Regions from separate parts of the Microbacterium lacusdiani genome, predicted to be linked through region 1. Evidence: predicted binding sites of a transcription regulator. Region 1 holds the regulator's gene; each other region holds the start of a gene.
The links. Region 1 encodes LexA, which represses DNA repair genes until DNA is damaged. Its sites were predicted from a motif close to TCGAACANNTGTTCGA; they were not measured.

Region 1 (10,133 bases):
ACGCCGGAGGACCTGCGGCGCCTCGGCGTCGCCGATCAGACCCCGGGCAGCTGAAGCGGCTCGGTGCGCGGCGTGCCGTGGCGGCGCACCTTCAGCACGCGGTATCCCTTGCCGGTCGCGGTGCGGTAGACGCTGTAGCCGTCGTCGAACGTCGAGGCCAGCCAGCGCTGCAGCGAGTCGGATCCCAGATCGCGCTTGACGACCAGGTACGCGTCGCTGCGCTCGGCGAGCCGCGGGATCCACGTCTCCATGAGCTCGTGCAGCACCGACTTGCCGACCCGGATGGGCGGATTGGAGCGGATCGTGCGGAACGAGACCTCCGCGGGAACATCCTCCGGCAGCACGGCGTTGACGTTCTCGAGCCCCAGGGAGGCCGCGTTGCGGCGGACGAGGTCCAGGGCGCGCTCGTTCACGTCCACCGCCCAGATCCGGGCGTGCGGCGAGGAGAGGGCCATGCTGAGGGCGATCGGTCCCCAGCCGCATCCGAGGTCGAGGAAGTCGCCGCCGGAGGGAGGCTCCGGGGCGTTCGCGAGCAGCACCGCCGTCCCGGCATCGAGTCGTTCGGGACTGAACACACCGGCTGCTGTGGTCAGCTCCACGGTGCGTCCCGCGAGGGGCACGCGGATGCGTCGGAGGTTCTCGGCACTGGTGGGACTCGCAGAGAAGTAGTGGTCCACCATAGGGGGCCAGCGTACCGGAGGAGCGGGCGGCCCGGGAGTGCCCGGACGTGCCCGGACGTGCTCGTCCGGTGCCGAGGGGCCCATGGCCGCGCGGGGCGCGGGAGAATAGGCTGGAGAGCTCGATACGCGGCAGGCGCCGCGCATCGGCTCGCGACGAAAGGCATGGATGACTGACACCACCACACCAGATCCCGACACCGACGGCGTCGTCGGTCAGGCAGAGCCGGATCTGGTGGATCGCGTGCTCTCGCGCGCCGAGGCGCGCACCGGGGCACGGGTCTTCGGAGCCGCGCAGGCGCTGCAGGATGCGACCACGACCGGCGAGGGCACGGCGGACGGCGAGCAGTGGGATCGCGAGGAGCGCGCGGCGCTGCGTCGCGTCGGCGGCCTCTCGACCGAGCTCGAGGACGTCACCGAGGTCGAGTACCGGCAGCTCCGGCTCGAGAACGTCGTGCTCGTGGGCGTGTACTCGCAGGGCTCGCTGACCGACGCGGAGAACTCGCTGCGCGAGCTCGCGGCGCTCGCCGAGACCGCTGGCGCCGTGGTGCTGGACGGCGTGCTCCAGCGGCGCCCGCACCCGGACCCCGCGACGTACATCGGTCGCGGCAAGGCCGACGAGCTCAAGGACATCGTCGCGGCCGTGGGAGCCGACACCGTGATCGCCGACACGGAACTCGCACCCAGCCAGCGGCGCGCGCTCGAGGACGTCGTCAAGGTCAAGGTGATCGACCGCACCACGGTGATCCTCGACATCTTCAGCCAGCACGCCAAGAGCCGCGAGGGCAAGGCTCAGGTCGAGCTCGCGCAGCTCGAGTACCTGCTGCCGCGCCTGCGCGGCTGGGGTGACTCGATGAGCCGCCAGGCGGGTGGCCAGGTCGGCGCCGGCGGCGCGGGCATGGGCTCGCGCGGTCCCGGTGAGACGAAGATCGAGCTCGACCGCCGTCGCATCCGCACGCGCATGGCGCAGCTGCGCCGGCAGATCCGCGACTTCGCGCCCGCGCGCGAGGCGAAGCGGGGCGAGCGCAAGCGCAACACGATCCCCTCGGTCGCGATCGCCGGCTACACCAACGCCGGCAAGTCGAGCCTGCTGAACCGGCTCACCAGCGCCGGGGTCCTGGTCGAGAACGCGCTGTTCGCGACCCTCGACGCCACGGTGCGGCGGTCCGAGACCTCGGACGGCCGCGTCTACACGATCGCCGACACGGTCGGCTTCGTGCGCAACCTGCCGCACCAGCTCGTGGAGGCGTTCCGTTCGACCCTCGAGGAGGTGGCCGACGCCGACGTCATCCTGCACGTCGTCGACGCGCATCACCCCGACCCGGCCGGGCAGCTGCAGACCGTCCGCGACGTGATGGGCGACGTGGGCGCGCGCGACATCCACGAGATCGTCGTCTTCAACAAGGCCGATCTCGTGGACGACGACACGCGCCTCGTCCTGCGGGGCCTCGAGCCGAACGCGGTCTTCGTGTCCTCGCGCAGCGGCGAGGGCATCGACGAGCTGCGCGCGGCCATCGAGGCGGCGCTGCCAATGCCCGAGGTCGAGATCCGCGCGCTCGTCCCGTACGACCGCGGCGAGCTGATCTCGGCCATCCACGAGCAGGGGCACCTTCTCGAGCGCTCGCACGAGGAGGGCGGCACGCTGGTGCACGCCCACGTGTCCGAGCGCCTCGCCGCGGCGCTCGAGCCCTTCCGCGTGGCCTGAGCATGCGGATCCGGCCGTACGCAGCCGCCGACCGCGACGCCGTCGCGGAGATCTGCCTGCGCACGGCCGACTACGGCGGGGACGCCACGGGCGTGCTCGAGGACGACGGGCTGTGGGCGGACGTGTGGGCGCTGCCGTACGTGTCCCGCCACCCGGACCTGGCCTTCGTGCTCGAGGACGAGGGCCGCGTGATCGGGTACGTGGTCGGCACGGACGACACCGACGCCTTCGAGGAGTGGTTCCGGGTCGACTGGTGGCCGTCGCGCACCGAGGGACGCGCGCGACCCGAGCGGGAGCGAACGCGCCAGGAGGGCATCCTGCTCTACGCCTACGGACGCCGGCCGGGCGCGGAGCCGTACGCCGCGGCGGGCTACCCGGCGCACCTGCACATCGACCTGCTGCCCGAGGCCCAGGGGCGGGGGTGGGGGCGCCGGCTCATCGAGGCGCTGGTCGCCGAGCTGCGCCGCCGCGGCGTGCCGGGGCTGCACCTGACCGCCGCGACCCGGAACGCCGGCGCCCTGGCGTTCTACGACCGCGTCGGGTTCTCGCGCCTGCCCTCGCACGAGGGGGTCCAGGCGTTCGGGATGCGACTGGGCTGACCCGGAGTCAGTCCAGGTCGATCGGCGGCACCCCGGGGGTCTCGAACCCGAGGATCGCGCCCAGGAAGGCCAGCTCGGCCTCGAACGCGCGCACGAGCGTCTCCGCCTGCCGGAAGCCATGCGACTCGCCCTCGAACAGCAGGTACTTGTGCGGCACGCCGTTGGCCGCCAGCGCGTCGCGCAGCGCCTCGGACTGCGACGGCGGCACCACCGGGTCGTCGGCGCCCTGCAGGATGAGCAGCGGCGTCTGCAGCGTCTCGGGCCGCGACAGGGGCGAGCGGCTGACGTACAGCGGCTCGGCCTGGGGGAGCGGGCCGACGAGGCCGTCGAGGTACCGCGCCTCGAAGTCGTGCGTGTCGTCGGCCAGCCGCCGCAGGTCCGCGACGCCGTAGCGGCTGATGCCGGCGGCGAACACGTCCGTGTCGGCGACCGCGCACAGCACGGTCCAGCCGCCGGCCGAGCCGCCCTTGATCGCGATCCGGGCGGGATCCGCCAGACCCGCCGCCGCGAGCCCCCGCGCGGCGGCGGCCGTGTCGGCGACGTCGACGATGCCCCAGCGGCCGCGCAGCCGCTCGCGGTACGCGCGGCCGTAGCCGGTCGATCCGCCGTAGTTCACGTCGAGCACGCCGATGCCGCGGCTCGTGAAGTACGCGACCGCGAGCGAGAGCTCGCCCGACGCGTGCGCGGTCGGCCCGCCGTGCACGAGCACGAGGTACGGAGGCAGCTCGCCCTCGGGAGCGGTCGCATCCGGGTTGGTCGGAGGGTATGCGAACGCGTGGACGTCGCCGTCCGGACCCTCGAAGGTCACGGCGCGGGAGGTCGGCATCCATGCGGGGGCGAGCGCCGAGACCCCGCCGCGCAGCGCGGTGAGCGTGCGCGCGTCGACGTCCAGGAGCCAGAGGCCTCCGGGGACGCGGGTGCCGGCGCCCGTGAGCAGGACGCGGGAGCCCTGTGCGTCCCGCACGAGCACCCCGCCGGTGAGCGAGGTCTCCAGGCCGTCCACCGCGCCGCACGTCGGATCGATCACGATGAGCTCGTCGGCGCCGTGCGTGCGCACCGCGACGATCCGGCCGTCGTCGAGCGCCGCGAACCAGCGGGTCGCGAGGTTCCACAGCGGTCCGCCCGTGTCGGCGTCGGCGGGGTAGATCGGCTCCGGGCCGGTCGCGCCGAGGCCGTCGAACCGCACCCAGTGGAGGTTCCAGCGGCCCTCGGGGTCGGCGGTGAACATGAGCTCGTCGTCGCCGGTCCACTCGGGCTGCAGCGCCGAGATCCCGCCGTCCTCCGTGCGGCCCCCCGCGACCACCACGTGGTCCGCCACGCGCCCGTCGGGGCCGATCCGGCCCACGCGCAGCTCGGAGGCGTCCCACGGCATGTCCGGGTGGTCCCACGCGATCCAGGCGAGTCGGTCGCCGCGCGGCGCCGGGTACGCGAGGAAGTCCGAACCGGCCACCACGCTGAGGATCGCCTCGGGATCGTCGGCCGCGGAGCCGTCGAGCGGGATCACGACGATATCGCGCACGGGGGAGCGGTCGCCGGCGTGTGTCTCGCGCACGGCCCACAGCCGGCCCCCGCCGTCGGGACCGGCGGCGAACGTGAGGTCGCCGAAGCTCATCCCCAGGCCCGCCGGCGTGAGGGGCTCGGGCGCGCCGCCCACGGTCAACCGGTGCACGCGCTGATCCGAGCCCTCCACGAAAAGCAGCTCGGAGGCCGGCGTGACGGTCCACGCACCGCCGCCGTACTCGTGCACGCGCGAGCGCGCGTTCCAGGGCGCCGGCAGCAGCGCCTCGGGCTCGTCGTCCGTGAGCCGGAAGACCGCGGTGCGCCCCCGCTCCGACGGCACGCTCTCGCTCCACCAGATCTCGTCGCCCACGAAGCGCGCGCCGTCCAGGCGAGGCGAGCCTCCGGCGATGTCGGCTGCCGCGATCGGCGAGGGCCAGGATCCGTATGGGAGCGTCTGTGCCATGCCCCCACGCTATCGGGGAGCCCGCGGAGGTCAGACCGCGCGCATCACCGCGACGACCTTGCCCAGCACGACCGCCTCGTCGCCGAGGATCGGCTCGAACGCGGAGTTGCGCGGCAGGAGCCACGTGTGGCCGTCGCGCTGCCGGAAGACCTTGACCGTGGCCTCGCCGTCGAGCATGGCCGCGACGATGTCGCCGTTCTCCGCCGTGTTCTGCACGCGCACGACCACCCAGTCGCCGTCGCAGATCGCGGCGTCGATCATGGACTCGCCCGAGACCTTCAGCATGAACAGCTCGCCCTTGCCGACCAGCTGGCGGGGGAGCGGGAAGATCTCCTCGACCTGCTGATCGGCCGTGATCGGCACGCCCGCCGCGATGCGGCCGACGAGCGGCACCATGGCGGCGTCGCCGACCGTGGGCATGCCCGCGTCGAGGTTCTCCGCCGACTGGCCGGGGAGGTCGATCAGCACCTCCATCGCACGCGTCTTGCCGGGGTCGCGGCGCAGGTAGCCGCTCAGCTCGAGCTGCCCCAGCTGATGCGTGACGCTCGAGAGCGACTTGAGGCCGACCGCGTCGCCGATCTCGCGCATCGTGGGCGGGTAGCCCTTGGTCTGGATCGAGCGCTGGATGACCTCGAGGATGGCCAGCTGCTTGTCGCTGAGGCTCTTGCGGCGCCGCGTGCGGGGCTTCTCGTCGGCCGCAGCCGACTGTCCGGCGTCGAGGTTCGACGTGCTGGTGTCGACGGCGCTCATGTCCCGTGCTCCTTCGCTCCGACATCCGATGTCGGTGGCCCGTGGTGGAGTGTCCTTCATCGAAACGGTATCCGAGAACCACGCGGATCCGGAAGATCTGTTCGAGCGTGTCGCGTGACATCTCGGACCGGTTTTCGAAGAAGACGTTGACAGATTCGAATCTTCGAAGATAGATTCGGAACAGAGCTTCGCATCCGGCCCTCCCGGCCGAGCGCCGGATGCGAAGCCTCTCCGATCCTCTCGAGGAAGCTGAAGGAGCCGCAGATGACCACCGTGAGCATCACCGCCTACCAGGCCCCGGTCCGCCCCGCCCGTGCCCTCCGCACCGAGCGCGCCGTCCGCGTGGCGCCGGCGACGCGGCTGCGGGTCACGCGCCGCGGTCGTCGCGTGCTGGCCGCCCTCGCCGCGGCTCCGGTCGCCGCGGGCCTGGCCCTCGCCGTCATCAGCGGCGGAGGCGCCCTCGCGTCGCGCGAGGACGGCGCACCCGCCGGCACGTTCGACACCGTGACGGTCATGGCGGGCGACTCGCTCTGGTCGATCGCGGAGGAGATCGCTCCGGCCGCGGACCCGCGCGACGTGGTGGACGCGATCGTCGCGCTGAACCAGCTGCAGAGCTCGTCGGTCGCCGCCGGAGAGCGGCTCGCGATCCCGGCGGAGTACTCCTCGGCCCGCTGACGGACGAGAGGCCACCCGTCCGAGCGGCCCTAGCATTGAGAGGGTGACGGTCACTCTCGACGAACTGCCGATCCGCGACGACCTGCGCGGGCAGAAGCCCTACGGGGCACCTCAGGCGCCTCTCCCCGTGGCACTCAACGTCAACGAGAACACGCATCCCGTGCCGGCCGAGGTCGCGGACGACATCGCCGACGCGGTGGCCCAGGCTCTGCGCAACGTCAACCGCTACCCGGATCGCGAGTTCACCGAGCTCCGGCAGGGCTTCGCGCAGTACCTCGGCCACGGCCTCGACGAGAGCCGGATCTGGGCCGGCAACGGCTCGAACGAGGTGCTGCAGCACGTGCTGCAGGCGTTCGCGGGTCCCGGGCGCTCGGCGTTCGGCTTCGAGCCCACCTACTCCATGTACCGGCTCCTCACACGGGGCGTCGGGTCCGAGTGGATCGGCGGCACGCGCGGCCACGACTACACGATCGACCCGGAGGACGCGGCCCGCCAGGTGGCGGAGGCGCGGCCCGATGTCGTGTTTCTGTGCGCCCCCAACAACCCCACTGGCACGCCGCTGTCGCTCGACGTGGTCGAGGCCGTGTACGACGCGACAGACGGCATCGTGGTGGTGGACGAGGCGTACCAGGAGTTCGCGCCGCACGAGTCGCCCTCGGCGCTGACGCTGCTGGGCGGGCGCCCCCGCCTCGCGGTCTCGCGCACCATGAGCAAGGCGTTCGCCTTCGCCGGCGCCCGCGTGGGCTATCTCGCGGCCGATCCGGTGCTGATCGACGCGCTGCGCCTGGTCCGTCTCCCGTACCACCTCAGCGCGCTGACGCAGGCGGCCGCGACCGCGGCTCTGCGGCACTCCGACACCATGCTGCGGATGGTCGACGAGATCGTCGTGCAGCGGGACCGGATGTCGGCGACGCTCGAGGCGCTCGGCTACCGCGCGTACGAGTCGTGGACGAACTTCGTGCTGTTCGGCGGCGTCTCCGACCCCGCCGCGACGTGGCAGGCGCTGTACGACCGAGGCGTGCTCATCCGCGACATCGGCATCCCCGGCCACCTGCGGGTCACGGCCGGCACCGAGGAGGAGACCACGGCGTTCCTGGAGGCCCTGGCCGAGCTGGGCCGTCGCTGAGCGGAGGCCGTGCGCGGTCGCCGCGCGGTCCGGCGGCGACCGCGCCCCGACTAGACTCGCGGGCATGACGACTGCCCGAATCGCACGCCGCACCCGCTCCACCAGCGAGTCGAGCGTCGAGCTGGAGCTGAACCTCGACGGCACCGGCCGCAGCACCATCTCGACCGGCGTGCCGTTCTTCGACCACATGCTGACGGCGTTCGCGAAGCACTCGCTGACCGATCTCACGGTGACCGCGACGGGCGACACCCACATCGACGCCCACCACTCGGTCGAGGACATCTCGATCGTGCTGGGCCAGGCGATCCGCGAGGCCCTCGGCGACAAGTCGGGCATCTCGCGCTACGGCGACGCCCTCGTGCCGTTGGACGAGGCGCTCGCGCAGGCCGTCGTCGACATCTCCGGCCGGCCGTTCCTCGTGCACGAGGGCGAGCCCGCCGGCTTCGAGCTCCACCTGATCGGCGGTCACTTCACCGGGTCGCTCGTGCGCCACACGTTCGAGGCGCTCGCATTCAACGCGGGCCTCACGATGCACGTGCGCGTCATCTCGGGCCGCGATCCGCACCACATCGCCGAGGCCGAGTACAAGGCGCTCGCGCGCGCGTTCCGCCAGGCGAAGGCGCTCGATCCGCTGGTCGAGGGCATCCCGTCGACCAAGGGAGCCCTGTGAGCGAGGCGAACACCCCCGACGACGCCGTGCGCGAGGGCGACAAGCCCGTCGTCGCGGTCCTGGACTACGGCTCCGGGAACATCCACTCCGCCGTCAAGGCCCTGCAGTCGGCGGGAGCGGACGTGCGGCTCACGCGCGACCGCGGCCTGATCCTCGACGCGGACGGCCTGCTCGTCCCCGGCGTCGGCGCCTTCCGGGCCGTCATGGAGCAGCTGCGGTCCGTGCGGGGTCCCGAGCTCATCGAGCGCCGCCTGGCGGGCGGACGGCCCGTGCTGGGCATCTGCGTCGGCATGCAGGTGCTGTTCGAGCACGGCATCGAGCGGGGCGTCGACACGGAGGGCCTCGGCGAGTGGCCCGGCGTGGTCGAGGAGCTCAAGGCGCCCGTCGTGCCGCACATGGGCTGGAACACGGTGGAGGCGGGGGAGGGCTCGCGCCTGTTCCGCGGGCTCGAGGACGAGCGCTTCTACTTCGTGCACTCGTTCGCCGCGCAGGAGTGGACGCTCGACGTCCAGCCGCCCTTCCCGCAGCCGGTCCTGACCTGGGCGGAGCACGGCGGCCGCTTCCTCGCGGCCGTCGAGAACGGGCCCCTCTCGGCCACCCAGTTCCACCCCGAGAAGTCGGGGGAGGCGGGCATCCGCCTGCTGCGGAATTGGATCGACGGCCTCCGCGGGGCTAACCTCTGAGATCGTGCCCCGCGACGGGAGATTCCCGGCGCTCGCGGATCCGAAGCACATTGGGAGCTATGAACGACTTCGCGTCCACCCCCGGACTGATCCTGCTGCCCGCTGTCGACGTCGCCGACGGCAAGGCCGTCCGCCTGACCCAGGGCGCCGCCGGCACCGAGACCGACTACGGCGACCCCATCGAGGCGGCCGAGAACTGGGCCAAGCAGGGTGCCGAGTGGATCCACCTGGTCGACCTGGACGCGGCGTTCGGCCGCGGCAGCAACGCGGGCGTCCTGCGCAAGGTGATCAAGCACCTGCGCGGCGTGAACGTCGAGCTGTCGGGCGGCATCCGCGACGACGCCTCGCTCGAGGCGGCCCTCGAGAGCGGCGCGCAGCGCATCAACCTCGGCACCGCGGCGCTCGAGAACCCCGAGTGGACCGCGTCGGTCATCGGCCGCTACGGCGACGCGATCGCCGTCGGCCTGGACGTGCGCGGCACGACGCTCGCGGCGCGCGGCTGGACGCAGGAGGGCGGCGACCTCTGGGACGTGCTGGAGCGCCTCGAGGAGGCCGGCTGCAGCCGCTACGTCGTGACCGACGTCACGAAGGACGGCACGCTGCGCGGGCCGAACCTCGACCTCCTGCGCGAGATCACGGCGCGCACCCCGAAGCCCATCGTGGCGTCTGGCGGCGTCTCGAGCCTCGACGACATCGCGGCGCTGCGTCGCCTGGTGCCGAACGGCGTCGAGGGCGCGATCGTGGGCAAGGCCCTTTACGCGGGCGCGTTCACGCTCGCCGAGGCGCTGGATGTCGCGGCCGACTGACCGCGCAGACTCCGCCGGCGTCCCGTGGGAGGGACGTCACTTCGAGGCGAACCCCCACGCGTCCGACGACGGCTCCGCCGACCCCGCGCTGCTCGCGGCGCTGACCGCCTTCCGCGCGGGTGACGGGGATCAGGTCGCGGTCGTCGACGCGCTGCGTCGCGCGCGCGTGCTGATTCCGCTGGTGGCAGAGAAGGGCGACGAGGGCGTCGGCGCGCACGGGCTTGTGGTGGACAAGACGCAGGAGCTCTCGATCGTCACGGTCGCCGCGCCGGACGGCCGCAGCGTGCTGCCGGTGTTCAGCTCCGTCGAGGCGCTGGGTCGCTGGGACGCGAAGGCCCGTCCGATCCCCGTCGAGGCGGTGCGCGCGGCGCTGGCCGCGTCGGCAGAGCACACGGACCTGATGGTGCTGGACCCCACGTCCGACACGGAGTTCGTCGTCCGCCGCCCGGCCGTCTGGGCGATCGCGCAGGGCGAGCCGT
Region 2 (10,133 bases), on a different contig from region 1:
TCGCGGTGGTCGGCTTGGGCGGCCTCGGCCACATGGCCGTCAAGATCGCCGCCGCGATGGGCGCCGAGGTCGCGGTGCTGTCCCGGTCGCTCGCCAAGCAGGACGACGCGATCGCGTTCGGCGCATCCGAATGCTTCGCGACCGAGGACCCCGAGACCTTCGAGCGGCTCGCCAACCGGTTCGACCTCATCGTGAACACGGTCAGCGCGCCCCTCGACGTCGACCGCTACCTGTCGCTGCTCGCGCTCGACGGCACCATGGTGAACGTGGGCGCCCCGCCGGAGCCGCTGCCCGTCACCCTCTTCACGCTGTTCGCGAACCGCCGCTCGTTCTCCGGCTCGACGATCGGGTCGATCGCCGAGACGCAGCAGATGCTCGACTTCTGCGCGGAGCACGGGATCGCGCCCGAGATCGAGCTCATCGAGGCGACGCAGATCAACGACGCGTATGAGCGCGTGCTTTCGAGCGACGTCCGCTACCGCTTCGTGATCGACGCCGCGACCCTGTAGGCCCTGAGCGCGGCGCGATCGACGGCCCCGTCGGCCGGCCGATCGCGCCGCCGCTCACGGCGTCAGGTCGCGGAGGATCTCCGCCGCAGGCGCTTCCCTGGCGTCCCGCCAGCCCTCGCCCGCCCACAGGTGCACCGCTCCGCTGTCGCCGCGCGCCGCGGCGTCCGCCCGCATCGCGCGGGTCAGGTGGTGGATCGCGGGATAGCCCGACGGCGCGTGCGCCGAGTGGGTTTCGACGAAGCGGTTCGCGAGCGCCCGCGCGGGCCGCCCCGTGAACGCGCGCGTGAGCTCCGTGCGCGTGAACGCGGGATCCGCGAGCGCCGCGCGGTGCACAGCCGACGTGCCGCTCTCGCGCGCCCGGAGCAGCATCGTGCCCACCGCCACGGCGTCAGCGCCCCCATCGAGCAGTTCGGCGACCTGATCGCGGCGCGACACCGCTCCTGTCGCGACGATGGGAGCGGCCACGGCCTCCCGGATGCCCCGCACGAGGTCGACAAGCGGGACCGCTGCCGGGAGCACCCCGGCCTCCCACACGCCGGAGTGGCCGCCGGCCCCGTATCCCTGGACGACGAGCACATCGATGCCGGCGTCGATCGCGCTCCGCGCCTCGGCGGCCGACGTGACGGTCTGCAGGACCAGCGTGCCGGCGTCGCGGAAGGCGTCGATCACCGTGCGCTCGGGAAGGCCGAATGTGAAGCTGACGGCGGGCACGGGGTCGGCCAGCAGCAGCTCGACCTTCGCGCCCCAGGCGTCGTCGTCCTCGGTCTTCGCGGGCATCGACGTCCCGCTCGGCGCGATGCGCTCCCAGTAGCGGGCGTACGCCGCGTCGTCGATGCGATGGATGTTCGGCACGAAGAGGTTCACGCCGAACAGGTCGACTCCCGCCTCGCGCACCGCCCCGATGTCCGTGCGCAGCGCGTCGACGGCCTTGTATCCGGCGGCGAGCTGCGCGAAGTGGCCGGCGCGCGCCGCCGCGATCACCAGCGCCGGCGTGCTCGGGCCGCCCGCCATCGGGGCGGCGAACACCGGCTTGCTGCGCGACAGCGGCTCGGGGAGGCTCATGCGTCCATCCTGCCCGCCGCGCTCCCCGCGATGTCCGATGTGCGCAGTAGCGTGCCGCCATGACGGAGATCGACGGCGAACCCGTTCTCGACCGCCCGTCGGTGGCCGACGTGGAGGCGTTCTTCGAGCAGGCCGGGCCCGAGACCCGGGTCGTGTGGCTCCGGCTGACGCGGAAGGGCGTCGTGCCCGCCTCGCTCAGCTCGGACGAGCTGGTGGACGTGGGGCTCTGCTTCGGATGGGTCTCCGCCGTCCGCCGCGGCGGCGACGAGGAGACCTACCTGCAGCGATACGCGCGGCGGCGCCCGGCGTCGAAGTGGTCCCGCCTCAACATCTCGAAGGTCGAGCGGCTGATCGCCGAGGGCCGGATGCGCCCCGGCGGGCTCGCCGAGGTCGCGACGGCGCAGGCGGACGGACGGTGGGACCACCCGTGGACGTGACGGCGACGGGTGGCGGTCAGGCGCCCGAGCGCCCGCCGGCACTGGGTGCTGACGCTCGGCACTCAGCCGCCCCGCACGTCAGAAGGGTGGTGCGCCGCCACCGGCGTATTCGATGCGGTACGGGGTGTCGAAGTACTCGTACCCGGCCGGGCTGCGGTATCGGAGGATGCCGCGGCCGACCTGGTCGACGTCCCAGGGCGAGTGGTGCTTCATCATGTGATGCGGCTCGCACAGGTGCGCCGTGTTCTCGACGCTGGTGGGCCCGTCCTTGGACCACGGGATGGTGTGGTCAATGTCGCAGTGCTTCGCCTTGGTGGCGCACCCCGGGACCCGGCACGTCCCATCCCGCGCCAGCAGGTACCGCCGCTGCGCCGCCGTCGGGGTGCGGTGGTCCACGGTGAGCAGGGCCCCGGTGTCGGGGTGGAGGAACAGCCGCTCCCACCCCACCGCACCCGCCGCCAGGCGGCGGGCGGTGTCCGCGTCGATCGGCCCGTACCCCGCCAACAGGGCCGCCTCGTCGTCGAGACCGGCGAGGGTGGTGACCGGGATGGTGACCTCGATGCTCGCGTTGATGTGCTGCTCGACCGGGTGACCCGACGGCATGGCCGACAGCAGCAGATCCAGTGCGAGGTCCGCCCGCAGCCGCCCCAGGTCGCGCTCGTCCGCGGCGACCGCCGGGTCCTCTGACCCGCCGCGGGCGCGTTTCACGACCCGGGCCTGCGCGGTCAGCCGGTCATGGGCCGCGTGGATCACGTACGCGGGGCCGCTGATGCACAGCACCGCCTGCCCGTCCGGTTGGTCCTCCACCCACGTGCCCCGCCGCTCCCGCGCCTCCTCATGCCGCACGGTCGCGGACACCGGCTGATGCTTCTCCGCCACCCGCGCAGCCAGCGCCTTGGTGCGATACGGGGTCGTCCTCTCCGCCAGCGGGAGGATCTCCGACTCGAACGCCGCCCGCACCGCATCCTCATCGAGGTCCGCACCAGCCTCCACGATCAGCTGCGCGTGCCGGGAGGTGATCCGCCCCTCCCCGAGCGCCGCGTGCGTCGCCGGGAACCGGGTCACCAGCGTGTGCGCGCGATCCATCCGGCCCTGCACCGCGCGGGGCGACTCCCTCGTCGCCAGCGCGAGCTCGGCGGCCATGGACCGGACCGGGAACTCGTACACGCTCGCATCCGGCATCCGCCCGATCTGGTCGATCGCGATGCCCATCGCCTCCGCCTGCAGCGCCGCCTCCTCGGCATCCAGCCCCGCCCGCTCGACCCGGATCGCCTTCAGCCGCTCCACGATCTCCCGCGTCCGCGCCAACTCACCGGGCGTGAACTCCCACCCCGAGGCATCCGCATCCGTGAACCGTGGCATGCCCCCATCATCCCAGGGGCCTCGGACATTCGTTCGAATGTCGCGCAGCCTGTGGGGAACGGCAATGAGCGACTGAGACGAGGACCGCCGATGTCCGGTCCGCTGCCAGAGGACGTCAGCGCCGGGCGCGGTCGCCGTGTCGACCCTCAGGACGAGCGAGGCGGCGCAGCCGGCGTCGATGCTCCCAGTGACCGTCGACACCATGATGCGCCTATGCGATTCCGGCGAGGCCGACGCCGACGTACGAATCCTTTCGGACCCACGTGAATTCGGGGGGGGGGCGGCTCACATACTGTCTTCCCAACTGCTTCGACCTTCGTGCCACAATGTGCGGGACGGCTTGCGCGATCGAGGAAATGGCGGAAATGGTCGAATTGATTCGCAACGCCTTGGACGCGCTGAGCCTGACCATCAATGCGATCGCGGGCGCATTTCCTCCCGAGGCTGAACAGCAGGTGCGACTGTCCCTGATCTTCGGGCCCCTCGTGCTCGCCTGCCTCTGCGCGGCCGATTGGGACCGGCAATGGGCGAAGTCGTTCCTCCGGCTCCGCCCCGACGCACGGTTGGCCTATCACGCGGAAATCGTGCTGCGGCTGACCGAGCGCCAGAATGAGCGTCGGGCCCGATCCGATTATTCGCACGCCGCCGCCCGGTCTGGTGTGAATATGCACCGCGGCGGCGTCTGGCCGTCCGAACCGAGATCAGCCATTCGTCTCTCGAAAGCGGGCTGGGTCGAACCGATCAAGCCCGCGCAGGGGCCGAGAGATTGGTCACCACCGAGCGCGTGACGCCTGTCAGCGCGATGCGTTCACATCTGTCAGCGCTGTGTCGGTCGCGCCGGAGCGTTCGAGCGGATGCGAGCCGTCCGAACCCGACCCGGCTAGGGTGTGTCTGACAATTGCCGGGTCCAGGCGATGACGGCGTTGAGGATGACAGCGGCCCGGTAGGTGATCGCGAGTTTGTCGTAGCGGGTGGCGAGTCCTCGCCATTGCTTGATGTGGCAGTAGCGGCGCTCGATGACGTTGCGGCCCTTGTAGTCGGCGGCGTCGAGGCCGACGGGGCGTCCGCCGCGTGAGCCGCGGCGCTTGCGGTGGCCTTGCTGGTCGGACGGCTCGGGGATCACGGCCTTGATCCCGCGGGCGCGTAGATGCCCGCGGATCGCGCGGGATGAGTACGCCTTGTCACCCCGGACCGCGTCCGGACGAGTGCGGGGCCGGCCGACGGGACGGGCGACACGCAGGTGTCCCATCAGCGGCAGGAACATCGGCGAGTCCCCGGCCTGGCCTGCTGTCAGCAGCGCGACCAGCGGGAGCCCGTTGCCGTCGACGAGCTGGTGGATCTTCGTCGACAGGCCGCCTCGGGAGCGGCCGACCGCGTGATCAGGCGGCTCGACGCCCGGATTCGTGTAATTCGATCCAGCCCCCTGTGAGGCGCTTCGTGTTCGTCGCGTGCTGATGCGCGCGGGCGATCGTGGAGTCCACCGACAGCGACCACTCCACCAGCCCCGCCTCGTCCGCGGCGGCGGTGAGTGTGGCGAGCACCTTGTCCCAGGTGCCTTCCGTGGCCATGCGGTGATGCCAGGTCCATACCGTCTGCCACGGCCCGAACACCTCCGGCAGATCCCGCCACGCGATCCCGCACCGATACCGGTAGACGATGCCCTCGACCATCAACCGCGCGTCCGCGAAGGGCCGTCCCCTGCGCCCGGTCGGGCGCGGCAGCATCTCCTCGAGCAACGACCACTGAGCATCCGAGAGCACCTGAAACCGCGTCACGACCTCAGACTCTCAGCGCGCCGCCGAACTATTTGTCAGACACGCCCTAGCACACACGCAGGCGACGTCGCCAGTGCTCGCGCCTGCACGCCACCGCGACGAGGATGGCGGGATGGCGTTGGATCCGGTGGGCCTGCTGTACCTCGCGGCGAGCATCGCGACCTTGGTGGCGGCGCTCCTGCCGCGCCTGCTGGGCAGGGTGCCCGTATCCATGCCCATGGTGTTCGTCGCGGCCGGCATGGGCGCCTTCGCGCTCTTCCCCGGCCTTCCGGACCCCGATCCGATCGCACACCCCGAGCTCGCGCTGCACATCACCGAGGTCTGCGTGATCGTGTCACTGATGGGCGCCGGGCTGGCGATCAACCGGAGGTTCGCGTGGCGCACGTGGTCGACGACGTGGCGGCTGCTGGGAATCACGTGCCCCTCTCGATCGTCGCTGTGGCCATCGTCGGCTGGTGGGGCCTCGGGCTGGGCGCGGCCGCCGCCCTGCTGCTGGCCGCGGCGCTCGCACCGACCGATCCGGTGCTGGCGAGCGAGGTGCAGGTCAGCGAGCCCCTCACCGAGGAGGGCAGCGACGACGACGAGGCGCGCTTCGCGGTCACGTCGGAGGCGGGGCTCAACGACGGCCTCGCGTTCCCCTTCACGTACGCCGCGATAGCGGTCAGCCTGGCGGGCATCGCGCCCTCCGGCTGGCTCGGTGAATGGCTGCTGGTCGACGTGCTCTGGCGGATCGGCATCGGCTCGCCGCGGGGCTGGCCGTCGGATGGGCGCTCCGACGGCTGTTCTTCTCGTCCATCGCCGAGCGCCTGGGCTTCGCCGAGCGCGCTGACGGCTTCGTGGCGCTCGGTGCCACGTTCCTCGCGTACGGCCTGGCGGAGGTGGCGGAGGGCTACGGATTCATCGCGGTGTTCGTGTGCGCGTGCACGATCCGCGCGGGCGAGCACACGCACGGGCTGCACTCGGTGCTCCACACGTTCGTGGAGCAGATCGAGCGTCTGCTCACGGTCGTCGTGCTCATCCTGCTGAGCGGAGCCGTGGCGCGCGGACTGCTCGAGTCGATCACCGTCCCCGACGTCCTCTTCGCCGCCGTCCTCCTCCTGGTGATCCGGCCCGTCACGGGGTGGCTCGGCCTCACCCCCGGCAAGACCGGTCCGCGCGAACGCGGCGTGATCGCCTTCTTCGGCGTGCGCGGCGTGGGGTCGCTGTTCTACATCGCCTATGCGCTGCAGAACGGCGAGTTCCCGGGAGCCGAGCGCCTGTGGGCCGTCGTGTCGCTCGTCATCCTGGGATCGGTCCTGATCCACGGGGTCGCGGCGACTCCCGCGATGGCCGTGCTGGACCGGACGCGGCGCCGTCGCGCGGCAGAGCGGGGCGACGGCGAGGTGGAGACGCCCGTCTGACCCGACGGTCAGCCCGAGATCAGCCGCTCAGCGCCGGGACCGCGCGAACGGCATCCGCCGCGGCACGACCACCGGAACCGGCGCGGTGAGCACGGCGTCGACGACCATGGACCCGTCCGTGGGGCCGATCACGGCGATCGGCGTCGTGGCCGTGGTCACCTCGGCGGTGATCGGCATGGCCGCCAGGCGGCGGTGCGCGCGCACGTAGGCCGGCACGAGGATGAACAGCGCCGCGAGCCACGCCAGCGGGTTGCTCGCCGCGACGCCGAAGAACCCGAGCACCGCGCCGAGAGCGATCGCGGCGAACATGCGCGCCACGAGCTCGATCACGCCGGTCACGGTGGGCACCATCGCCTGCCCCAGCCCCTGCAGGGCCCCGCGCAGTACGAACAGCACTCCGAGGAACGAGTACGTGACCCCGTTGATCACGAGCATCAGGTGCGCGAGCTCGACGACCTCGTCTGCGCCGTCGCCCACGAACACCCGGATGATCGAGGCGCCGAACGCGACGAGCACGACGCCGAGCAGCACGGATCCCACGAGCGCCATCCGCACGGCCTGCACGACGCCGCGGCGGATCCGGTCGGGCCGTCCGCCGCCGAGGTTCTGCGCCGTGTACATCGACACCGCGAGGCCGAGCGACTGCAGGAACGCGAGAGCGAGGCTGTCCACGCGCGATGCGGTCGTGTACGCGGCCACCGCCTCGGACCCGAGCGTGTTCAGCGCGACCTGCACGGTGAGGATGCCGATCGCGATGATCGACGCCTGGAAGCCCATCGGCAGTCCGAGCCGCAGGTGCTCGGCGAGGTCGGCACGCGAGACCCGCCACTGCGCTCGTCGCACGATCAGCACGGGCATGCGCCGCCACACGTACAGCAGGCACAGCGCGACCGACACGGCCTGCGACAGCACGGTCGCGAGCGCCGCTCCGGCGACGCCCCACCCGAGCGGGCCGACCATGAGGATCACGAGCACGACGTTGAGCCCGCACGCGAGAGCGAGGAACAGCAGCGGCGTGCGGCTGTCTCCGATCGCGCGGATGATGCCCGACAGCTGGTTGAAGAACATCGTCGCGCCCGCGCCGAGGAAGCTCACCTGGGTGAACACCGTCGCGGCCTCCAGCAGCTCGGGTGGCGTCTGCAGCAGCTCCAGCCCGGGCCGCGCCACGAGCGGGGCCACCACGGTGATCACGACGCTCGCGATGCCGGTGAGGATCGCACCGGATGCGACCGACCGTCGCACGGCGTCGTCGTCCCGCGCGCCATACGCCTGGGCGGTCGGGATCGCGAACCCCGACGTGAGGCCCCATGCGAAGCCGAGCAGGAGGAACAGCAGCGGTCCGGTCGCGCCGACGGCGGCCAGCGCGTCGACACCCAGCCAGCGCCCCACCACCACGGTGTCGACGAACTGATACAGCTGCTGCGCGACGTTTCCGAGCAGCAGGGGCACGGTGAACGACAGGATGACGCGCCACGGGCTGCCCGTGGTGAGAGTGGAGGCCATGCGGAGTCCGGGGAGGCGAGGGGGATGGACGGTCCCCGGGTCGGCCGGGGATGCGAAAAACCCCCGGAAGACCGGGGGTTCTTGGTGGACCTGAGGGGACTCGAACCCCTGACCCCCTGCATGCCATGCAGGTGCGCTACCAGCTGCGCCACAGGCCCAGATGCTGCCCGGTAGAAGCCCCGGGCAACTCATTCAGCTTACAACACGTCGACGCGCACGTGAAATCGGCTCACTCCGCCGGGCGCGTCGTGTCGACCTCGACCGGCAGCACCGGGCAGTCCTTCCACAGGCGCTCGAGCGCGTAGAAGGCGCGCTCCTCCTGGTGGAACACGTGAACGACGAGGTCGCCGAAGTCGAGGAGCACCCAGCGCGACTCGGCGCGGCCCTCGCGGCGCAGGCGGCGGACGCCGGCCTCGTGCAGCTTGTCCTCGATCTCGTCCGCGATGGCGGCGACGTTGCGCTCGCTGCGGCCGGTGACGAGGAGGAACACGTCCACCAGCGGCAGCGGCTCCGACACGTCGAGGGCGACGAGGTCCTCGCCGCCCTTCGACGACGCCGCGTCCGCGGCGATCTTCAGCATGTCGATCGATTCGGCAGAGGCCATCAGCCCAGAACTCCCGTCGTGAAGGCGGCGACCACCACGCCGATGAGTGCGATGCCCAGGACGCCCGCCGTGATGCCGAGCAGCAGAGTCAGGCGGTGGGTCTTCTCCGGTGCCGGCGGGCGGATCACCTCCGACGGGCTCTTCGATGTGCTCACCGCGTCACTCGCGGAGAGCGGCATCGGCGACGACGCGAGCGGGAGCTCGCCGTCGAGAAGCACGACATCCACTTCCTTGCCGTCCTGCGCGCCCTGCGCGTGACCGCGGGAGCCGAAGCCCTCGGGCAGCGTGTGCGAGCTCGTGACGATCAGCTCGCCGGTCGCCGTGATCGGCGCCGAGAGCGGGATCGTGCTCGGGTCGGCTGCCAGGATGAGGGTGCTGCCGGCCGTGGACGAGCCGCTCGAGTCGGCCGCGTGCGTGAGGATCTGCTCGAACGACTCCGGCTGGTCCTCACGGGGCTCGGGAGCGAACAGCCGCTGGCCGAACGTCGGCGCGGCCCCCTGCTGCTCCTCCTCGGCGGCGCGGACCTCCCCGGTCGGCGCGTCCTCGACGACGAACACGGTCTCGACCGCGCGGTCGGCGAACTCCTCGTCCGCCCGGTGCGCCGGCTCGGCCGCCTCGACGTCGCCGCCGTCCGGGTCCTCGGCGCGGTCCTGCTCGTCAGCCTCTTCCTCGTAGACCAGCTCGTGGACCTCGTCCGCGGCGACAGGCTCTTCGTCCTGCGCGCCCTCGGCGTCACCGCGCGGCTCGTCGGCGAACGGGACCTCGACGACCTCGTACACCACGGAGGTCTCGTTCTCGCCGACGACGACGGTCTCGATCGCGGCGAGCTGCGCCTCCTGCGGCACCTCCTCGCCCTCGGGCTCGGGGGTCGCGTCCTCGGCGGGCCGCTCCTCGGGTCCCTGCACGGGGATGGCCGGCACGCCCTCGACGGGCGGCAGGACGACCTGGAGCTGTGCGGTGCGGAGGCGCTCCTGCTCGCGGATCTCCCGGCGCGTGAGCGGCCGCCCGCCCGTGCCCGGCGCGGTCGACTCCTGCGCGGCGCGATCGAACGCGGCGGCCTCCTCGGCCTTGGCGGTCTCGGGCCGGTCCACGGGCTCGTCCGCCTGGGCGGCGAGCACCGGGTACTCGAAGGGCTTGTCTGCGTCCGCGGGCTCCGCCTCGGGCGTCTCCTCGGTCTCGGGGGCCTCAGCGGCGGGCGCGGTCTCGTCGACCGGAGCCTCGGGCTCCGGCTGCACCGCGGCGCGCGCGATGTCCTCGGGGGTGATCACCGGGGTCTGTCCGGTCATCTTCAACTCGCGCAGCCTGCGACGAGTGAGCGGCTGCGAAGGCTGGTCCGGTGTGCTCATGCCTTGCTCCGATACAGATGATGCTTCGCGATGTACTGCACGACGCCGTCGGGCACGAGGTACCAGACGGGGAATCCGCGGCGCACTCGGTCGCGGCAGTCGGTCGACGAGATCGCCAGCGCGGGAATCTCCAGC
Region 3 (10,133 bases), on a different contig from region 1:
GGCGGATACATCGAGCAGGGCTATGCGCGCATCAAGCTCAAGATCCGGCCGGGCGCGGATGTCGCGCACGTCGCGGCCGTGCGGCGCGCGTTCGGCGACGACCTGCCCTTCCAGGTCGACGCGAACGCGGCCTACACGCTCGTCGACGCCGCGCACCTGCGCCGGCTCGACGAGTTCGGGCTGCTGCTGATCGAGCAGCCGCTCGGCGAGGCGGACATCCGGCAGCACGCGGAACTGGCGAGGCTGCTGCACATCCCGATCTGCCTCGACGAGTCGGTCGTGTCCGCCGAGGCGGCCGCCGACGCCATCGCGCTGCGCGCCGCCGCCGTCATCAACATCAAGCCGGGGCGCGTGGGCGGCTATCTCGAGGCGCGCCGCATCCACGACCTCGCCCGCGCGCACGGCATCGCGGTGTGGTGCGGCGGCATGCTCGAGACCGGCATCGGCCGGGCCGCCAACGCCGCGCTCGCGGCCATGCCCGGCTTCACGCTGCCCGGCGACATCTCCGGATCGGACCGCTTCTATGCCGAGGACATCGTCACCGAGCCGATCCGGATGCACGACGGCGTCGTCGACGTGCCCACCGGCCCCGGCTTCGGCGTCGAGATCGACCCCGACCGCCTCGAGCGCTTCCGCACCCGCCTGGTCGAGATCGCCCTCTGACGCGAGGGCCGCCTCAACGGTTTCGACTCGCTCCGCCCTCTCAACCAGCACGGGGGGAGAGTCCTCCCACAGGGTGGTTGAGCGAGCGCGCCAGCGCGAGTCGAAACCCAGGAAACGGGCCGCGCGAGTCAGCTCGGCGTCGCCGCCGTCTCGAGCAGCGTGTCGAGCGCCTGCGCGACGCCGCCGTCGTAGACCGTTCCCGTGAGGTCCGTCGACACGGCGATGACCTCATCCGGGGCCTGCCCCATCGCGAACGCGCGACCGCCGTGCCCCGACGCCCACTGGAACATCCCGATGTCGTTGCGGCCGTCGCCGATCACGACGACGTCCGCCGGGTCGATGCCCTCCCACTCGCGCACCTGTTCGAGCGCGGTGCTCTTGTCGACGCCCTGCGGAGCGATGTCGAGCCACGCGGTCCAGCCCACGGAGTACGACACGTGGTGCAGCCCGATCTGGTCGACGAGGCTGACGAACTCGTCCTCGGAGTGCTCGGGCGAGACGACCACGACGCGGGCGACCTGGCGGCCCTTCATGTCGTCGATCTCGACGTGCTTCGCAGTGTCGCGCTCGAGGCCCCAGTCGTCCACGTAATGCGTGTAGAGGCGCGATCCGTCGGCGAGCTCGACGAGGTACTTGGCGTCGGGCAGGTGCTTCTCGAGCAGCGTCAGCACCTCGGTCGGGTCGAACGTCTCGGTCGTGTGCCGCGCGTAGCCGGTCTCCTGCGTGGTGTCGCGCGACAGGATGGCCGCCCCGTTCGAGCACACGACGAACTCCGGCAGGATGCCGAGCGCGTGCAGGATGTACGACGTCGCCTCCCAGCTGCGCCCGGTCGCGATCGTCACGATGTGCCCGGCGTCGACCGTGCGGCGCACGGCCTCGTGCACGCGCGGGCTGAACGACTCGTCCTCGAGCAGCACCGTGCCGTCGAGGTCGAGCGCCACGAGCAGCCGGCGACCCGCCACGCGCTCGTCCGTCACGCGATCGGCTCCAGCACGTCGAGGCCGAGGTAGGGGCGGAGCGGCTCGGGCACGACGACCGAGCCGTCGGGGCGCTGGTGCGTCTCGAGCAGCGCGACGATCCAGCGCGTCGTGGCGAGCGTGCCGTTGAGGGTCGCGACGTGCTCGGTCTTCGCGGCGCCCTCAGGCCGGTGCCGGATGTCCAGGCGGCGCGCCTGGAACGTGGTGCAGTTCGAGGTCGACGTGAGCTCGCGGTACGCGCCCTGCGTCGGGACCCACGCCTCGGTGTCGTACTTGCGCGCGGCGCTCGAGCCGAGGTCGCCGGCGGCCGTGTCGATCACACGGTACGCGAGGCCGAGCGAGCGCAGCATCTCCTCCTCGAGGGCGAGCAGGCGCTCGTGCTCGGCGGCCGCGTCCTCCGGCGTCGTGTAGACGAACATCTCGAGCTTGTTGAACTGGTGCACGCGGATGATGCCGCGGGTGTCCTTGCCGTGCGAGCCGGCCTCGCGGCGGTAGCAGGTGGACCATCCGGCGTAGCGCAGCGGACCGTCCGACAGGTCGAGGATCTCGTCCTTGTGGTATCCGGCGAGCGCGACCTCGCTCGTGCCGACCAGGTACAGGTCGTCGGCCTCGAGGCGGTAGATCTCGTCGGCGTGCGCGCCGAGGAAGCCGGTGCCCGCCATGATGTCGGGGCGCACCAGCGTGGGGGTGATCATGGGCGTGAAGCCGGCCTCGAGCGCCTTGCTGAGCGCGTAGTTCATGAGCGCGATCTCGAGCCGCGCGCCGACACCCTTGAGGAAGTAGAACCGCGCGCCCGACACCTTCGCGCCGCGCTCCATGTCGATCGCGCCGAGCTTCTCGCCGAGGGCCAGGTGGTCGAGCGGGCCGTCGGGGAACTCGGCCGGGTCGAACGCCGGCACGTCGCCGACCTCGCGCAGCACGACGTAGTCGTCCTCGCCGCCGGCCGGAACGCCATCCAGCACGATGTTCTCGATCCGGGCGGCCGCCTCGGCGAACGCGGCCTCGGCCTCGGTCACGGCCTGCTGCGCGTCCTTGACGCGGTTCGCGAGGTCCTTCGCCTGCGCGACGAGCGCGGCCTTCTCGTCCTTGGGCGCCTTGGCGACCTGCTTGCCGAACGCGTTCTGCTCGGCGCGCAGCTCCTCGAACGCGGCGATGGCGGCGCGCCGCGCCTTCTCTGCCTCGACCGCGGCGGTCACGGTCTCGGGCGAGTGCCCGCGGGCCACCTGCGAGCGGGTCACGAGGTCGGGGTTGTCGCGGAGCAGAGCGGGATCGATCACCCGCCCAGTCTAGGTCTCGCGGACGCGGGAGCTCCCTCTCACCCGGTGCAGGGTGAACGACCCTCCTCCTCTGCCGGTTGAGCGAGCGAAGCGAGTCGAAACCCCCGAAGCCCGGTCACGGCATCCCCCGCCCACTACCGTCGAACCATGACGCCCTCTGCCGACGACGGGGCCGACCTCCGCCGCCGCATCCGCCGCGCGGTGCTGACGGTCGCGCTGCTGAACCTCGCCTACTTCTTCGTCGAGTTCGTCGTCGCGCTGCAGGCCCGCTCGGTGTCGCTGCTCGCGGACAGCGTCGACTTCCTCGAGGACACCTCGATCAACCTCCTGATCTTCATCGCACTCGGCTGGGCCCTCGCCCGTCGCGCCCTGATGGGCAAGGTCATGGCGGTGCTGATCCTGGCGCCGGCGGGGTTCGCGACGTGGGAGGCCGTGCAGCGCTTCCTCGCGCCCGAGGCTCCCAAGGTGCTGCCTGTGGTGCTCGCCTCGATCGGGGCGATCGTCGTGAACGGGCTGAGCGCCGTCCTGCTCGCCCGGGTCCGGCATCACGGCGGGTCCCTCAGCCGCGCCGCGTTCCTGTCCGCGCGCAACGACGTGCTCGTGAACGTCGCGATCATCGCGATGGCGGCGATCACGGCCTGGACGTCGTCCGGATGGCCCGACCTCATCCTGGGCTGCCTGATCATCCTTCTGGCGCTGCACTCCGCGTGGGAGGTCTGGGAGGTCAGCGAGGAGGAGCGCCTGGCCGCGAAGGTGCTCGCCGGCGAGGCGGTGGACTGATCCGCCTCCCTCCTCCTCTCTGTGCTGGTTGAGCGAGCCCCTCTGTGCTCGTTGAGCGAGCCCTCTGTGCTGGTTGAGCGAGCCGCTCTGTGCTGGTTGAGCGAGCGAAGCGAGTCGAAACCGACCGAACCTCCCCACAAGATCTCTTGCGACATTCGAACATTCGTTCTATACTGGCTTCATGGCCACCAACCCGTTCGACGAGCGCTGGGATCTCTCCGACGCGCAGCGCGAACAGGTGCTGACCATCAAGGCAGGCCTCGCGTACGTCGAGAGCGCGAAGGCAGGCCTGGCGGCGATGGAGGCGAGCCTCCACGCGCAGGCGTACGCGATCGCGCAGGACGTGATGTTCGCGATGCCGGGCACTCGCCCGTCGTCCTATCAGGTGCCGATCCGGTCGATGGCCGCGGATCTCGCGGCCGTCTCGCGCGTTCCCGACACGTCGGTGCGCGCGAAGATGGACGATGCCGCGGTCATGATCCAGCGCTTCCCGGCGACGTTCACGGCCCTCGCCGAGTCCCGGATCACGGCCGCTCAGGCCCGCGTCGTGTGCGGTGAGGGAGGCCGACTCGACGACGAACTCCGCGCCCGGTACGAGCAGATCGCCCTCCAGTTCACGGACACCACCGCAGGCAAGCTGCGACCGATCTGCCAGGCGATCGCCGAGCGGCTGCAGCCGCAGACGATCGAGGAGCGCCACGAGGAGGCCAACGAGCGCCGGGGGATGTGGGTGACGCCCGACCAGGACGGCATGGCGCTGGTCCAGCTGCTCGTCGACGCGGCACTCGCGGCCGGCATCGACGACCGGTCGAACGCGATCGCCCGCCAGGTGAAGGCCGGCGTCGGCGAAGGAGACGAGGATCCGCGCACGCTCGCGCAGATCCGGGCGGACGTCGTCACCGACATGCTCCTCACGGCGACGCCGACCGCGGCGGGTGAAGGTCTCGACGAGATCCGCGCGGCGGTCCACGTGACCGTGCCCGCCGAGGTGATCGCCGGGGCCGACGACCAGCCCGCGCACGCGACGCGCGTCGGCACCGTCGCCCCCGAGACCGCCCGCCGCCTGGCCGGCCGGGCCCACACCTGGGCGAGGCTCTTCCGCGACCCGCAGACCGGTGCTCTCACGGCCGTCGACACCTACACCCCCACGGCCGAGCAGCGCCGGTTCCTCACCGCGCGCGACGAGCACTGCCGCTTCCCCGGCTGCCGCCGCCCGATCCGCCGATGCGACATCGACCACACGGTGCCCTACAGCGAGGGCGGCGCCACCGACGTGGGCAACCTGGCCGCGCTCTGCCGAGCCCACCACGTGCTCAAGCACCACGGCCGCTGGGGCTGCCGCAACGACAACGGCGTCATGGTGTGGATCACCCCCACCGGCCAGGTGCTCCACGAACAGCCGCCACCCACGGTCCGCTTCGTCGCCACCGCCGCGGCGGACGGGGATCCCCCGTTCTGACGCAGGGCGCGATGGCGCCTACCCCGCGACGACGACGCAGCGGTAGCGCGCCCGCGTGAGCCCGACGTAGAGCAGGTCGAACCACGACAGTCCGTGCTCCCACGCGAACGCGATGCCCGCGTCGCCGACGTCGGTCAGGATGACCGCCTCGGCGTCGAGACCCTTGAACTTGCCGATGGATCCCCAGCGCACACGTCCATGCGCGTCGCCGTCCGCCGCGCCCACGAGCGGCCGCAGCTGAGCACGCAGCCACTTCTCGTCCTTCGTGAAGTTCTGCGCGGCGAGCAGACGGCCCACGAGCGAGTGCCGCTCGCCGAACGGGCTGAGGATCACGACGTCGTGCGCCTGATGATGCTCGAGCAGCTCGCGGAGGGAGCGGGCGAGCTCGGCGCCCGCGTTGTCGGTACCGACGGGGACGATCGACAGGGCGCCCGGGTCGTTCGTGACGAGGCGGTGGCTGGAGTATCCGAACCGGCGGCTGAGCAGCTCCTCGGCACCGGATGCGAGCGCCGCGACCTGGCGCACACCCTGGTCCACCGAGACGTGCATCAGCCCCGGGAAGTGCTCGCGCGCGACCGCGAACGGATCGACGTGCGTGGTCGACGGCCTCAGGATCTGCTGTCGCCGATCGCCGGCGAGCACCAGCTTCGCGTCATCCGCGACCAGTTCGTCGAGGAAGGCGAGGACGCCCGGCAGGCCCGCGACATCCTGGAACTCGTCGATGCACACGACGTCGTACGCGTGCCGGTCGGGCGCCGCGCGAAATGCCTCGATCGCGAGCTGCGGCAAGCGCTCGGTATACCAGGCGTTGTCGGCGTCGACCCGGTTGGCCTCGAGGCCCGCGATCCGCAGCATGAGCGCGTTCAGGCTCGTGGCGTGGATGGCCGCGTGGCGACCGAGACGCTCGCGCAGCGCGTCGGCCATCAGCTCGTTCCAGCATGCGGCGAGCACGCGCGCGCCCTGCCCCGCGTGGCGCTTCGCGGCGCTCATCACGAGGTGGCTCTTGCCGGTGCCCGCGGGGCCCTCGAAGTAGATCCGGTCGTTGCGGGCGACCGCGTCGAGGATGCGCGCCTGCGACTTCAGTAGTCGCTGCTCGTCGTCGAGCCGCTCGAGCTTGCGGTCGGCGAGCGTGCGCCCGCCCTCGAGGTCGCCGAGCAGGGCCCGCGCGATCGTCGAGACGTGATCGCCGGTCATCACGGCCGGGTCGTGCGCGACCCCGTCGACCGTGCGGTACCAGGCATCGTGCTCGGCGAGCACCTTCTCGATCAGCGCCTCCGGGCGGCGCAGGTCGTCGCGGAACGCGAGCTCCCACTCGAAGAACTGCATGTCGCCGTGCGTCTCGAACTGGTGGCGCCCGAGCGAGGTGAACCACACGAGCCGCGCGATCGGCTCGGATCCGACGAGGATCTCGCGCCGGGCCAGGAACCCGCGCAGGCTCCGGATCGCCCCGTCGACCTGATCGAACGGGCTCTTGCCCGGGTTCGGCACCCGGTCCAGCATCCACTCGCCGTCGCGGTACGAGACGTACTCGGGGCTCTTGGCCTCGATCACCACGATCCCGCGCCCGGGCACGAGGACGAGGAAATCGGCCTCTCCCTGGAACTGCGTGGCGTGCCGTCGCAGCTGCAGGCTGTGGATCACGATCCAGTCGTCATGCCCGCGGACCGAGGCGAACGCGTCGAACACCCGCCGCTCGGATCCGTTCGCGCCCTTGCGGGGGCGGGCGGGGATCATGTGGGGAGGCATGACTGAATTCTCGCGTCAAACTGCGCGCGCGGTTAACACTCAGCTATCGCTCGTCAACCGAAAGTATTTCGGAGACCTGGGAGATCCCAGATCCTGACGTACTCGTCGGCTACAAGAGGCCATACCTCCCTCAGACCAGCTCGTGATCGAGCGCGAGGACCAGCTGATCGGCGACGTCATGCTCCGGATCGAGGACGGCTGGGCGCAGGCCGAGGTCGCCGAGCAGGGCCGCGGCGTGCAGGCCGAGCTCGGGTGGACCCTCGACCCCGCCCACCAGGGGCGCGGCTACGCCACGGAGGCCTTGCGCGCCGTGATCGGCGCCTGCTTCACGCAGCTCGGGCTGCGCCGGGTCCACGCCGGGTGCCTCGCCGCGAACGAGCCGTCGTGGCGCGTCATGGAGCGGCTCGGCATGCGACGCGAGGAGCACAGCCGCAAGACGGGCCTGCACCGCTCGGGCGAGTGGATGGACGGCATGAACTACGGCCTGCTCGCCGAGGAGTGGCGCGGCTGAGCGCGTGCCGCCCGCATAGGCTGGCGCAGTGACAGAGACGTCCCGCCCCTCCGCCCCGGCGCCGCTCGAGGGCATCCTGGTCGCCGACTTCTCGCGGGTGCTCGCGGGCCCCCTCGCCACGATGACCCTCGCCGACCTCGGCGCGCGCGTGATCAAGGTCGAGCGACCCGGAGCCGGCGACGACACCCGCGCGTGGGGACCGCCCTACAGCGCACACGCCGCGACCTACTTCGAGGGCGTGAACCGCAACAAGGAGTCGGTCGCGCTCGACCTGAAGGACCCGGCCGACGTCGCGCGAGCGCGGCGCCTCGCGGCGCGCGCCGACGTCGTGATCGAGAACTTCCTGCCCGGCACGCTCGACCGCCTCGGCCTCGGCTACGACGACGTCGCGCGCGACAACCCCCGCGTGATCTACGTGTCGGTCACGGGCTTCGGCTCCGCGGGCGGCGCGCGGATGCCCGGATACGACTTCGTGGTGCAGGCCCTCGGCGGCCTGATGCACATCACGGGCGAGCCCGACGGCGACCCCATGAAGGTCGGCGTCGCCCTCGTGGACGTGCTCACGGGCAAGGACGCCGTGATCGGCACGCTCGCGGCGCTGCGCCGCCGCGAACTCACTGGCACCGGCTCGCGCATCGAGGTGTCGCTGCTCTCGAGCCTGCAGGGCGCGCTCGCGAACCAGGCGTCGGCGTACCTCGGCGCGGGCGTCTCCCCCACCCGCCTGGGCAACGTGCATCCGTCGATCGCGCCGTACGAGCTGCTGCGCTGCGCCGACGGGCCCCTCGCGATCGCGGCGGGCAACGACGCCCAGTTCGCGAAGCTCGTCCAGACGCTCGGGATCCCCGAGCTGGCGCAGGACGACCACTTCCGCACGAACTCGGATCGCGTCGCCCACCGCGCCGAGATGCGCGACGCGCTCGAGGCGGCGCTCGCGACGGCGACCGCGGCCGAGTGGCAGGAGCGCCTCACGGCGGCGGGCGTGCCCGCGGGACAGGCGGGCGACATCGCCGACGGGCTCGCGTTCGCCGAGCGCATCGGCCTCGAGCCCACGATCGAGGTGGTCGACGACGCGGGCGTCTCGCACGGGCGGCAGGTGCGCCATCCGGTGCTGTGGCACCCGGCGTTCGAGCCGCCGCGCCGCGCGGCGCCCGCGCTCGACGAGCACGGCGACGACGTGCGCGCGTGGCTCGACGCCCCCGAAACGGCCGATGGCGACGCCGTCGGATAGCGTGAGATCGACACCCCCGCCACCGAAGGAGATGGCCCCATGAGCGGCCCCGCCGACCTGCTCGACCTCGACGATCTGCTCACCGAGACGGAGCTCGCCACCCGCGATGCCGTCCGTGCGTTCGTCGACGAGCACATCCGTCCGAGCATCGCCGACTGGTACGACCGCGCGCACTTCCCGACCGAGATCATCCCGGAGCTCGGACGCCTGGGCGCGCTCGGCATGATCTACTCCGGCTACGGATGCCCCGGCCGCGGCGCGGTCGAGTACGGCCTCACGGCCCTCGAGCTCGAGGCCGGCGACTCGGGCCTTCGGACGTTCGTGTCGGTGCAGGGATCGCTCGCGATGTCGGCGATCCACAAGTTCGGCTCCGAGGAGCAGAAGAACGAGTACCTGCCGCGGATGGCCAAGGGCGAGCTCGTCGGCTGCTTCGGCCTGACCGAGCCGACCGCCGGATCCGACCCCGGCAGCATGAAGACGTTCGCCCGCCGCGACGGCGACGACTGGGTGCTCAACGGCGCGAAGCGCTGGATCGGCCTGGCGTCGATCGCAGGCGTCGCCGTGATCTGGGCGCAGACCGACGAGGGCGTGCGCGGCTTCGCGGTGCCGACCGACACCCCCGGCTTCACGGCCACGCCGATCGCGCCGAAGATGTCGATGCGCGCGTCGATCCAGTGCGACATCACGCTCGAGGACGTGCGCCTGCCCGAGTCGGCCCGGCTGCCCGAGGCGCGCGGCCTGCGCGCCCCGTTCTCGTGCCTCAACGAGGCCCGCTACGGCATCGCGTGGGGCGTGCTCGGCGCCGCGCGCGACAGCTACCTGACGGCGCTGCACTACGCCCAGGAGCGCCGCCAGTTCGACCGCCCGATCGCGTCGTTCCAGCTCACGCAGGCGAAGCTCACGGACATGGCCGTGAAGATCACGCAGGGGCAGCTCGTCGCCCTGCGCCTGGGCCGCCTCAAGGAGGCCGGCAAGCTCCAGCCGCACCACATCTCGGTCGGCAAGCTCGCCAACACGCGCGACGCGATCGCGATCGCGCGCGAGGCCCGGACGATCCTCGGCGGCAACGGCATCTCGGCCGAGTACTCGCCCCTGCGCCACGCGAACAACCTCGAGTCGGTGCGCACCTACGAGGGCACGGACGAGGTCCACACGCTCGTGCTCGGCCGCCACATCACGGGGCTCGAGGCGTTCCGCTAGGAGCCGCGGCGGGCGTCAGGGCGTTTCGACTCGGTCGCTTCGCTCCCTCGCTCAACGACCATAGATTTCATGGTCGTTGAGCGAGCGAAGCGAGTCGAAACGGCAGCGACTCACCCGAACAGGTCGGGCCGCCGGTCGCGGAGGTAGGGCTGGGGGTCGCCCGTGAGGTCGGCGATCAGCAGCTCCTCGCCCTCGGCCGCGGCGAGCGCGAGCACCGAACCGTCGGCGCCGCACACCGTGCTGAGGCCCGCGTAGACCTGCTCGCCCCCGCCTTCGAAAGACTCCGTGCCGC

Region 2: ACYVGN_RS03275 (HNH endonuclease signature motif containing protein) is a predicted target of LexA. The motif match lies at 3,392-3,407, and genes of this name have one in related genera.
Region 3: ACYVGN_RS09055 (HNH endonuclease signature motif containing protein) is a predicted target of LexA. The motif match lies at 3,853-3,868, and genes of this name have one in related genera.

Annotation. Positions count from the first base shown of each region.
Region 1 covers NZ_BAAGXJ010000010.1:81,767-91,899, forward strand. Annotated here, with positions in the region: gene mobA (molybdenum cofactor guanylyltransferase) at 1-54, shown strand, start outside; gene ACYVGN_RS08470 (class I SAM-dependent methyltransferase) at 36-680, opposite strand; gene hflX (GTPase HflX) at 847-2,382, shown strand; gene ACYVGN_RS08480 (GNAT family N-acetyltransferase) at 2,385-2,981, shown strand; gene ACYVGN_RS08485 (S9 family peptidase) at 2,989-4,944, opposite strand; gene lexA (transcriptional repressor LexA) at 4,975-5,694, opposite strand; gene ACYVGN_RS08495 (LysM peptidoglycan-binding domain-containing protein) at 5,959-6,369, shown strand; gene ACYVGN_RS08500 (histidinol-phosphate transaminase) at 6,404-7,495, shown strand; gene hisB (imidazoleglycerol-phosphate dehydratase HisB) at 7,560-8,165, shown strand; gene hisH (imidazole glycerol phosphate synthase subunit HisH) at 8,162-8,848, shown strand; gene priA (bifunctional 1-(5-phosphoribosyl)-5-((5-phosphoribosylamino)methylideneamino)imidazole-4-carboxamide isomerase/phosphoribosylanthranilate isomerase PriA) at 8,908-9,654, shown strand; gene ACYVGN_RS08520 (SseB family protein) at 9,638-10,133, shown strand, end outside.
Region 2 covers NZ_BAAGXJ010000003.1:242,008-252,140, forward strand. Annotated here, with positions in the region: gene ACYVGN_RS03260 (NAD(P)-dependent alcohol dehydrogenase) at 1-509, shown strand, start outside; gene ACYVGN_RS03265 (nitronate monooxygenase) at 564-1,571, opposite strand; gene ACYVGN_RS03270 (YdeI/OmpD-associated family protein) at 1,631-2,008, shown strand; gene ACYVGN_RS03275 (HNH endonuclease signature motif containing protein) at 2,087-3,370, opposite strand; gene ACYVGN_RS03280 (hypothetical protein) at 3,736-4,158, shown strand; one part of gene ACYVGN_RS03285 (IS5 family transposase) at 4,251-4,793, opposite strand; one part of gene ACYVGN_RS03285 (IS5 family transposase) at 4,795-5,145, opposite strand; gene ACYVGN_RS03290 (cation:proton antiporter domain-containing protein) at 5,847-6,545, shown strand; gene ACYVGN_RS03295 (MATE family efflux transporter) at 6,573-8,048, opposite strand; tRNA gene ACYVGN_RS03300 (tRNA-Ala) at 8,131-8,206, opposite strand; gene rsfS (ribosome silencing factor) at 8,278-8,652, opposite strand; gene ACYVGN_RS03310 (hypothetical protein) at 8,652-9,998, opposite strand; gene nadD (nicotinate-nucleotide adenylyltransferase) at 9,995-10,133, opposite strand, start outside.
Region 3 covers NZ_BAAGXJ010000014.1:5,329-15,461, forward strand. Annotated here, with positions in the region: gene menC (o-succinylbenzoate synthase) at 1-663, shown strand, start outside; gene ACYVGN_RS09040 (HAD-IIB family hydrolase) at 792-1,640, opposite strand; gene serS (serine--tRNA ligase) at 1,637-2,917, opposite strand; gene ACYVGN_RS09050 (cation transporter) at 3,065-3,697, shown strand; gene ACYVGN_RS09055 (HNH endonuclease signature motif containing protein) at 3,879-5,156, shown strand; gene ACYVGN_RS09060 (nuclease-related domain-containing DEAD/DEAH box helicase) at 5,175-6,902, opposite strand; gene ACYVGN_RS09065 (GNAT family N-acetyltransferase) at 7,024-7,413, shown strand; gene ACYVGN_RS09070 (CaiB/BaiF CoA transferase family protein) at 7,442-8,641, shown strand; gene ACYVGN_RS09075 (acyl-CoA dehydrogenase family protein) at 8,681-9,841, shown strand; gene ACYVGN_RS09080 (carbon-nitrogen hydrolase family protein) at 9,952-10,133, opposite strand, start outside.